3 regions of the Cobetia sp. cqz5-12 genome follow, and region 1 is predicted to be linked to each of the others. Evidence: predicted binding sites of a transcription regulator. Region 1 holds the regulator's gene; each other region holds the start of a gene.

What was found. Region 1 encodes PhoB, which activates phosphate uptake and scavenging genes when phosphate is short. Its sites were predicted from a motif close to TGTCATANNNNTGTCANA; they were not measured.
Region 2: phnD (phosphate/phosphite/phosphonate ABC transporter substrate-binding protein) is a predicted target of PhoB. The motif match lies at 1,779-1,796, and genes of this name have one in related genera.
Region 3: F8A90_RS02720 (PstS family phosphate ABC transporter substrate-binding protein) is a predicted target of PhoB. The motif match lies at 1,818-1,835, and genes of this name have one in related genera.

Annotation. Positions count from the first base shown of each region.
Region 1 is NZ_CP044522.1:4,136,805-4,140,081, forward strand. Features, by position in the region: gene ubiA (4-hydroxybenzoate octaprenyltransferase) at 1-696, shown strand, start outside; gene phoB (phosphate regulon transcriptional regulator PhoB) at 920-1,609, shown strand; gene phoR (phosphate regulon sensor histidine kinase PhoR) at 1,617-2,939, shown strand; gene cysZ (sulfate transporter CysZ) at 3,119-3,277, opposite strand, start outside.
Region 2 is NZ_CP044522.1:1,780,557-1,783,833, reverse strand. Features, by position in the region: gene phnD (phosphate/phosphite/phosphonate ABC transporter substrate-binding protein) at 1-451, opposite strand, end outside; gene phnD (phosphate/phosphite/phosphonate ABC transporter substrate-binding protein) at 719-1,666, opposite strand; gene F8A90_RS07605 (hypothetical protein) at 2,303-2,647, opposite strand; gene purU (formyltetrahydrofolate deformylase) at 3,101-3,277, shown strand, end outside.
Region 3 is NZ_CP044522.1:638,034-641,310, reverse strand. Features, by position in the region: gene pstC (phosphate ABC transporter permease subunit PstC) at 1-599, opposite strand, end outside; gene F8A90_RS02720 (PstS family phosphate ABC transporter substrate-binding protein) at 727-1,743, opposite strand; gene F8A90_RS02715 (Bcr/CflA family multidrug efflux MFS transporter) at 1,856-3,073, opposite strand.

The sequences.
Region 1 (3,277 bases):
GCCGCCGGCTGCGTCATCAACGACTACGCCGACCGCCATTGGGACAAGCATGTCGAGCGCACGCGTGACCGGCCGCTGACCTCGGGTCGCATTTCGGAGCGCGAGGCGCTGACGCTGTTCGGGGGGCTGGTCGCGGCCGCCTTCGTGCTGGTGTGCTTCACCAACCTGACCACGGTACTGCTGTCGATCGTCGCCGTGCTGCTGGCGGCCAGCTACCCGTTCATGAAGCGCTTCCACCATCTGCCCCAGGTGGTGCTGGGCGCCGCCTTCGGCTGGGCGATTCCGATGGCCTTCGCCGCGACGCTGGAGGAAGTGCCGACCTACGGCTGGTGGCTGTTCGCGGCCAATCTGATGTGGACGGTGGCCTACGATACCGCCTATGCAATGGTCGATCGCAACGACGACCTCAAGGTAGGCATCAAGTCCACCGCCGTGCTGTTCGGGCGTGCCGACAAGCTGATGATCGGCCTTCTGCAGCTGGGCATGCTGGCGGTGTTGATCGGCATCGGCCTGCACCTGGCGCTGGGTATCTTCTACTGGCTGGGGCTGGCTGCCGCCGCTGTCACCTTCGTCTGGCAGCAACGTCTGATCCGTGAGCGTGAGCGTTCACCCTGCTTCCAGGCCTTCCTCAACAATCATTGGACGGGTCTGCTGATCTTCGCCGGTATCGCCCTGGCGACCTGGCCGATGAGCTGACGTCTGCATGAACATCAGTTTTATTTGATTTAAAGCGACCCCTGCCCCCGGTTACTCCCCAGCCCACGGTTCATGCCGGCCGCCCACCCTTCAGAGGCGGCTGGCAGGCTTGCGTGCAAGCTGCCATGCTGGCAGTTGTCATCTCGTTGTCATATAAGCGGGTTGTAATCGTCATCGACTTGTCATTCTGGCGCGTGCGCCGACTGCTGCATGGGATCTAGCGATGAGCTCCAAGACCGTACTGATTGTCGACGATGAATCCTCGATTCGCGAGATGATCGCCGTTGCCCTCGAAATGGCGGATTACCGCGTACTGGAGGCAGACAATGCCCAGGACGCCCACGCCATCGTCGTCGATGAAAAGCCCGATCTGCTGTTGCTGGATTGGATGATGCCGGGCACCAGTGGCCTGGAGCTCGCGCGGCGTCTCAAGCGAGACGAGACTACCTCGGAGTTGCCGATCATCCTGTTGACCGCCAAGGGCGAGGAAGACAACAAGATTCAAGGCCTGGAAGCCGGCGCCGATGACTACATCACCAAGCCCTTCTCGCCGCGCGAGCTGGTCGCCCGTCTCAAGGCCGTGCTGCGTCGCACCACGCCCAAGGGAGTCGAGGAGGCGGTGGAAGTCGAAGGCCTGATGCTCGACCCGGCCAGCCACCGCGTCACCGCCCACGGCAACTCGCTGGATGTCGGCCCGACCGAATATCGCCTGCTGCAGTTCTTCATGACGCATCAGGAGCGTGCCTACACGCGCAGCCAGCTGCTCGACCAGGTATGGGGCGGTAACGTCTATGTCGAGGAGCGCACCGTGGACGTGCACATCCGCCGCCTGCGCAAGGCGCTGGGCACAGGCCATCAGCATCTGATCCAGACCGTCCGCGGCACCGGTTACCGCTTCAGCGCTCAGGCCTGAGGAATTCATGCGCTATTGGACCAACGAGCTATGGCGCCTCGGCTACCTTGCCGGTGGCTTCGGCCTGATCGGTGGCCTGCTGGGCCATCTTGGCTGGGGCCTGGCGCTGGGGCTTTCGCTGTATCTGTTCGTCCATCTCAAGCATTTGAAGAGCCTCTACACCTGGCTGATCACCAATCCCCATGAAGAGCCACCGCCCGGCGATGGCGTCTGGGGAGACCTGCTCGATCGTCTTTACCGCTACCAGAAGGGCCAGCGTCAGGCTCAGGAGCGACTGCGCAGCATCCTCAACCGTATCCAGGAATCCTCAGAGGCCATGCGCGACGGCCTGGTGATGCTGGACAACCACGGTGACATGGAATGGTGGAACAGCGCGGCCGAGCAGCTGGTCGGTCTCAAGGCCAGCCACGACCGCGGCCAGCACATCACCAATTACCTGCGTGACCCCGTCTTCATCGACTACTTCAATCGGCTGGCCTATCGCGAGCCGTTGACACTCCAGTCACCGCTGTCTGACAACCTGACGCTGCAGATCTCCATCACCCTGTTCGGTGACAACGAGCGTCTGGTCATGCTGCGTGACGTCACCCGCCTCTATCGTCTTGAAGAGATGCGCCGCGACTTCGTGGCCAATGTCTCCCATGAACTGCGCACGCCGCTGACCGTGCTGGCCGGCTATCTCGAGACCTATTCCGATTACGCCGATGACCTGCCCCCACGCTGGCAGCGTGGGCTTGGTCAGATGCAGAGCCAGACCGACCGCATGCAGCACCTGGTCGAGGACCTGCTGACCCTGTCACGCCTGGAAACCGACGAACTGTCCGACAACGGTCGCTGCATCGACATGAGTGCCCTGCTCGCCCATATCCGCGACGATGCTGAAGGCCTGTCCCAGGGACGCCACACCTTCACCATCGAGGCCGATACCAGCCTGTCTCTGCGCGGTGAGGAGCAGGAGCTGCGCAGCGCGATCTCGAATCTGGTCTTCAATGCGGTGCGCTACACCCCCGAAGACTGCCATATCACCCTGCGCTGGAAGGCGGATGACCAGGGTCTGCTGGTCGAGGTGGAAGATGACGGGGATGGCATCGACCCGGTCCACCTGCCGCGCCTGACCGAGCGCTTCTATCGCATCGACAAGGGCCGCAGCACCGCCACGGGAGGCACCGGCCTCGGACTTGCCATCGTCAAGCATGTGCTGATTCGCCATCAGGGCCATCTGGAGATCGACAGCCACCCCGGTGAGGGCGCGCGCTTCCGCTGTCACTTCCCCGGCGAGCGCGCCTGCCAGGCGAGCGCTTCCCAAGCCAGCAGTGCGCTAGCCCAGTGATGGCCTGAATCAGTCCCTGAGCGGACGCCAGCCCAATGCAGAACGCCCCGCAGCCACCTCGAAAGGAGGCGATTGCGGGGCGTTTCCTTTGGTCCGCCAGACGACGCTGCGGCGACCTCGACGACAAGCCAGTACAGCGACAAGCCAGTTCAGCGATGAACCAGCTGCGACAGGCTGTCTCAGCGACGCGGTGCCGGCAACTGACGGTAGTGGCTCTGCCACATCAACACCGCCCCGGCGACGGCGCCCGGAATGAACAGCAGATTGGCCAGCGGCACCAGCGTCATGACGAACACCGCGGCACCGAAGGTCAACGAGGGCCACCAGCGCGCCTTGAG
Region 2 (3,277 bases), 1.9 Mb from region 1:
CGATCCCCGAGCCCGGGTAGGTAATGATTTCCATCTCGTAACCGAAGGAGCCATCGTCCGCGGCCATCATGGTGAAGGGGCGGAAGCCGGCACAGGCCACCGCCAGCGGGGTGGAACCGGTATTGAAGCCGGCGATCTGCAGACGGCCGGCACGCATGGCCTCGATCTGGGCAGCGTTGGACTGCACCGGGAAGAACTGCACCTTCTTGCCGGTCTTCTCGGCCAGATACTCCAGGAAATCAGACCAGGCGTCGGCATAGACTGCCGGGTCTTCCACCGGGGTATAGGCAAAGACCAGGGTGTCGGGGTCTTTCAACTGAGCGGGGTCCGTCGGGATATCCGCCACCATGTCGCCATCGGCATCGCTATAGCGTTCGCCCAGACTGAACTGTGCTTGCGCCAGCGTCGGCACCAACAGCAATGATCCCAACCACCATCCAAGACGCTTCATTCCCTTCTCCCGTGTGTTCTCTGATCTGCCCCTCGCCTCGCGCGCGGGACAGATATCATCAGCTGGCAACGCCACCCGACAATATTCACTGATCCATATAAGCCAATATTTCAGACTGGCGGCGCTGGCGTTCAGAGTCTGCTTCCTTCACGACCTTTGCCCTTTACGACCTAGGCCTTTCACGACCTCCCGTCCAGCCACACATGGCAACCCAGCGGGAGGTCGCGTTACGCCCGTCATGTCACTGCCTGCTACCTCTTGCGGGGTTCAGCGGCAGTTGTATTGAACGTTGTTGGCGTCATCGATCTTGCGGATGACTTCCCACTCCTTCTGGAAGGAGATCGGCACGAACTGCGCTTCACCGGACTCGGAGAACTCCGCCGCCAGTGAGGAGCCTTCCCAGGGGAAGCTCATGAAGGCGTCCTTGATCTTTTCCTGCAATTCCGGCGTCAGGTTGTAGGCGACCCCGTAGCTGGTGGTCGGGAAGGTCTGGGAGGTATAGAGCGTCTTGATCTGGTCCGCCTTGATCACGCCGCGATCTTCCATGCGACCCATCACTGAATTGGCAACGGCGGCAGCGACGTAATCGTGGTTGGCGACGCCGAGAATGGAATTGTCATGCTTGCCGGAGAACACCGGCGTGAAATCGGTGCCGGCGACCATGCCGTAATCCGCCTTGAGGATGGCGGACGGGGCCTTGAAGCCGGAGTTGGAGGTCTCGGAGGTGAAGGCCATTTCCTTGCCCTTGATGTCCTCGACCTTGTCGATACCGGACCCCGGGTAGGTGATGATTTCCATCTCGTAGCCGTAGCTGCCATCCGCCGCCGCCATCATGGTGAACGGACGATAGCCGGCACAGGCCACGGCCAGCGGGTTGGAACCGGTATTGAAGCCGGCGATATGCAGACGACCCGCACGCATGGCCTCGATCTGGGCGGCATTGGACTGTACCGGGAAGAACTGCACCTTCTTGCCGGTCTTCTCGGCCAGGTAATCCAGGAAGTCAGACCAGGCATCGGCATAGACCGCCGGGTCTTCCACCGGCGTATAGGCAAATACCAGCGTGCTCGGGTCCTTGAGCTGTGAGGCATCCGTCGGAATGTCCGCCACCAGATCACCATCGGCATCGTTGTAACGGCTATCCAGACTGAACGCCGCCTGTGCCATCGAAGGAACCAGCATCATCGCGCCTACCACCAAGCCAAGCGTCTTCATATTCCCTGCCCCTTGAGTTTTTTTCGTTCGAACCGAGATCCAGCTGCGGATGTAAAGTAGGCGCTTCGTATGAAGATTGGATGACGCTTGCATTGCGAATGTGATGCGCTCGCATGACAGTCCGAAGACATTCCTCAGGAATGCGCATGACGAGGGGACTTTCGTGTGCATACGGAAATATGAATTTCCATATGTATTTCCCGATAACGGCCCGCCCCGGGGTCGCCAATCCCCGTGATGACCCGTGATGCCCCGCTATCGAAGCCTGCTCCACCGCTGATTGACGTTCATTTGAAGATGGCGAGCTGAGCACTTCGCCACGCGATGAAGTCGACATGCCCGAAAGACACCCGGCACGGCGTGAAGGTCGCGCTTTCGAGAACGCTGAGATCCACTCGCTCCTTACGGCTTGTCGTCATGAGCAAGACGCCAAGGCGCTGCCCCAAGAGCCTGGACCCAAGGGCTTGACGCAAATGCCCTGGACCCGAGGGCCTGACGCAAAGGGCTCGGCCACAGCGGCAGGAGGCAAGACCTGAACAAAAGAGGCCGAAACGCAAAAGCCCCCGGCAACCATTGGCTGCGGGGGGCTTTCATCATCCGGGACACTCAGCTGCCATCAGGCAGCGATGTCATGCCTCAATGGCGCTCGTTCTTGAGCACGTCGGCGTAGCTCTTCTTCTGGTAACGAGACTGGGTATCGCTCGCCTTGTGACTGGCATTGGTCTTGGCTGACTTGGCCGCCTGGGTGGCGTGGGATGTCTTGTCCGATACCTTGCTGCTAGCCGTGGCCTTGTGAGTCTGGGCGGCAGACTTGGCGCCGTCCTTGGTCTGAGAGTACTGGGACTTGGCGCCGTCCTTGGTCTGGGAGTACTGAGCCTTGGCGCTGTCCTTGTGAGCCTCAAGCGTCGGATTGCCGGCCAGTGCTACGGAGGAACCGGCCATGCTGGCCACCATCAGTGCTGCGATCGTCAACTTGCGCATCGTGTCTACCTCATCGTCTTGCATGAATACCGGGTCCTGGAGGGCATCCCTCGAGGTTTGTCTTGAGCAGACACTAACGTGTTGATATTCAAGCTCGCAATTGCCGATCCCTGACATGACGATTTCTTTCACCTTATCCGAAAGTTGTAGCCATCCCGAGACGAGCGTGTCTCATTGGCCACCTGTCCCACCCTCGCCCGTCTCATGTCTTTCCCTGCTCCGCGGTCCCCTGAAGTGCCAAAAGATTCACCAGTGAATGATTGTCTTCATTTCATGGACGCTAACGTCGACTGGCGCGTCGATCAGGCTTGACCCAGCGCCAGAAAAACATTGTTATTTACTTGAGAAGAAAATTAAGTCACTGGCAGGAAATAACCGAGCCACAGCCACGTCAGTGAATGAAACTCTTCACATCACAACAACAATGCCTCTCTGCCGACATCGGAGCCCAGAATGCCTCACGCGACCTGCACCTCAGACGATCACTTCATTCTCACCATCAGCTGCCCGGCGACGTCCGGCATCGTGGCGGCCATCACCACCTTCCTGACCACCCATGAGTGCTACATCAGTGAGCTGGCGCAATACGATGATGAGGACAAGGGGCAGTTCTTCTTCCGCGCCCGCTTC
Region 3 (3,277 bases), 710 kb from region 1:
GCCACCAGCATCGCGATCAGGGTGATCATGAAGGTACCGGCGAACAGCGGTACGGCACCGAAGTTGGCGGTGCTCTCGACACCTTCACCACGGCCGGCGGCCATCTGGAAGCTGTTGCCCGGATCCCAGGTGGTGCCGGTGATGAAGGTCCAGAAGCTTTCCATCTGGAAGAAGCGGATGGCCTCGAAGATGATCGAGACCAGAATGCCGAACGTCGTGACGATGGAAATCATCGCCGCGCCGATCAACACATAACGAATGAGGGTCTCGATGGCATTGCGCGCATGGAAATCAGGCTTCACCAGGGCGAGGCCGATGACCAGGCCGACGGCTGCGACGACCAGACTGGCGATCAGCAGCTGCATGCCTTCGATATCGATATCTGCGGTGGCAATCGCAACGACGGCTGCCAGACCGACCAGCAGAGCAGGCCCTGCGCTGGAGATTGCCGTGAACCAGCCGTACTGATCCGGCTGGGCGTACATTTCAGCACCGCTGGCACGCACACGCTGTGCCTTGCTGCGGCCGCTGAAGAAGGCCACCAGGCCAGCCAGCGCCACGATGCCTATGAAGAAGAGAAAGATCTGCTGAGTCTGCATCTTTCGGGTCCCGGAGTCGCGTTGTTCACAGGGGGAAGGCTTCATGCCTTGCGAAACCCTGCGACCAGTCAAGCAAACGGGCCGGCTGCCAAGGGCAACCGGCCGCGTCAAGGGTCAGCTGCGTTGCTTACTTCTGGAGATCGGCCAGAGTCAGCTTGGTGCGCTCAGCGACCTGCTCGCGAAGCGTGGCGCGCTCTTCCTTCGGCAGCGGGATCAGACCGATGCCCTTCAGGTAGCCCAGCTCACCGATCATCTTCTCGCTCATGAACAGGTCGTTGTAGGCCTGCTGAGCCGGCACGTCATCCTTGTGCTGGTTCTTCACGTAGTAGAACAGGGAGCGGGAGACCGGGTACTCGCCAGAGGAGATGGCATCGGCTTCCGGCTGCACGCCATCGATGGAAGCACCGACGACCTTGTCAGCATTCTCTTCGAGGAAGGAGTAGCCGAAGATACCGAAGGCTTCGGTGTTCTCGACCAGCTTCTGGATGATCAGGTTGTCATTCTCGCCGGCAGCGATGTAGTGACCGTCCTGACGGATGTTGGTGTAACCCTCACCGCCGTAGCCTTCCATCTCTTCGGTGGAGACTTCCATCACCAGCTCTTCGAAGGCGTCACGGGTACCGGAAGTGGAAGGCGGCCCGTAGACGGTGATCTTGCGGTCCGGCAGGGAGGGGTCGATCTCGGACCACTTGGTGTAGGGGTTGTCGACCAGCTTGCCGTCGACCGGCACCTGAGCGGCGACCGCCAGGGTGATCTGCTCACGGGTCAGGTCGATGCTGCCATCACGGACAGACTGGGCGAAGGCGATACCGTCGAAGCCGATCATGGCTTCGGTGATATCGGTCACGCCGTTCTCTTCACAGCGCTCGAATTCAGACGTCTTCATGCGACGAGAGGCGTTGGTGATGTCCGGAGTGCTGTCACCGACACCTTCACAGAACAGCTTCATGCCGCCGCCGGAACCGGTGGATTCGATGACCGGCGTCGGGAAATCGCTGGTGGCACCCAGCTCTTCAGCGACGTAGCTGGAGAACGGATAGACCGTGGAAGACCCCACGATACGCAGCTGTTCACGGGCTTCTGCTGCACCCACTGATGCAGCGATGACAGCCACTGCGAGACCGGACTTGAGGAACGCCTTCATGCCTGAAACTCCTTGCGATAGGAATGAGCCAGTGAGGTGGCTTCTTGTCTACAGGGAGTACCTTGCCAAGCATTCATGACAACTGTGTGACAGTCGCCGGCTCAAGCCATTCTCAGTCGTGCGGCGTCTCATGGCGCGCCAGGGCACGGCGCCCTGCCAGCACCCGCAGCAGAATATTGCTGACCAGCGCCGTGCCCAGCATGCCGAGGATCATCGGCCACAGGCTATCCATCGCCAGGCCTGCGATCAGCATGCCGATCACGGCGCCACTGGCAAACTGCATGCTGCCGATCAGCGCATTGGCCGTGGCGCTGATGCGCGGGAAATACTCCAGCGCCGAGGAGATCGCGTTGGGTGCCACCATGCCGTTGGCCCCGACGAACACCATCAGCAGCGGCGCGATGACGTAGAGCAGGTCCAGCCCCAGTGCCAGCGCCGACACCAGCAGGATGGCGGCACACAGCTGGATACCGATGCCGATGCGCAGCAGACGCGGTGGCGACAGGCGTGACAGCAGACGCACGTTGAGTCGGTTGGCGGTGAACATGAACAGGATGTTGGCGCCGAACAGCACCGGATACCAGGCCGCTGTCACTCCGAAATGTTGCATATAGACGTAGGGCGACGCGGTGATGAAGGCAAACATGCCACCGAAGCCCATCGCCTGCGTCAGCGCATAGCCCATCGCCGGCCCGTGACGCAGCACGCTGGCATAGTCACGCGCGACCTGCAGGAGACTGGCCGGCGGCTCGTCCGCCTCGCGCTTGCGCCGGGTCTCGGGCAAGCGCAGCGGCAGCACCACCAGCAGGAAGGCAGCATAGGCGGCCAGGAAGGCGAAGATCAGCCACCAGCCCGCCATGCCCAGCAAAAGACTGCCGATGGCAGGCGCGATCAAGGGTGCCAGCATCATGATCACCGCGACGGTGGACAGCACCTTGGCCGCCTCGCGGCCACTGAAGCAATCGCGCACGATCGCCGAGGAATTGACCACCGAGGCGCCGCCGCCCAGCGCCTGCAGGAAGCGCAGCGCATAGAGCCCCTCGAGGCTCTCGACCTGGGTGATGGCCAGACTCGCCAGCAGGAAGACGAAGATGCCTGACAGCAGGACCGGCTTGCGCCCGATACGGTCTGACAGCGGGCCGAAGATCAGCTGCCCCAGCGAGAAGCCGAGCAGGAAGATCGACAGCGACAGCTCCGTATGGTGCACCGTGGTCGCCAGGTCTTCTGCCATGGCCGGCAGTGCCGGCAGATAGGCATCGATGGCCAATGGAGCCAGGGCAGTATTGGCCGCGACCAGCAAGGCCAGCTGACGGGTTTGACGCTTGTCCACATCCCCTCCTGCAATCGTTTTTCGATGGTATGCCCACGTGCCGAAAACGCCACGCTCTTGCCGTCAGGTGACGACAGTGGGCGCGCCGCCACACAATTGATACAGTTGACCTACACAGGTGACGAATGTCACATCACGCTGATGAAATCCCCGCGGATCATCCACTTGGGGCGATCGGCCCGAGATGTCTTCACAGCCGCCAGG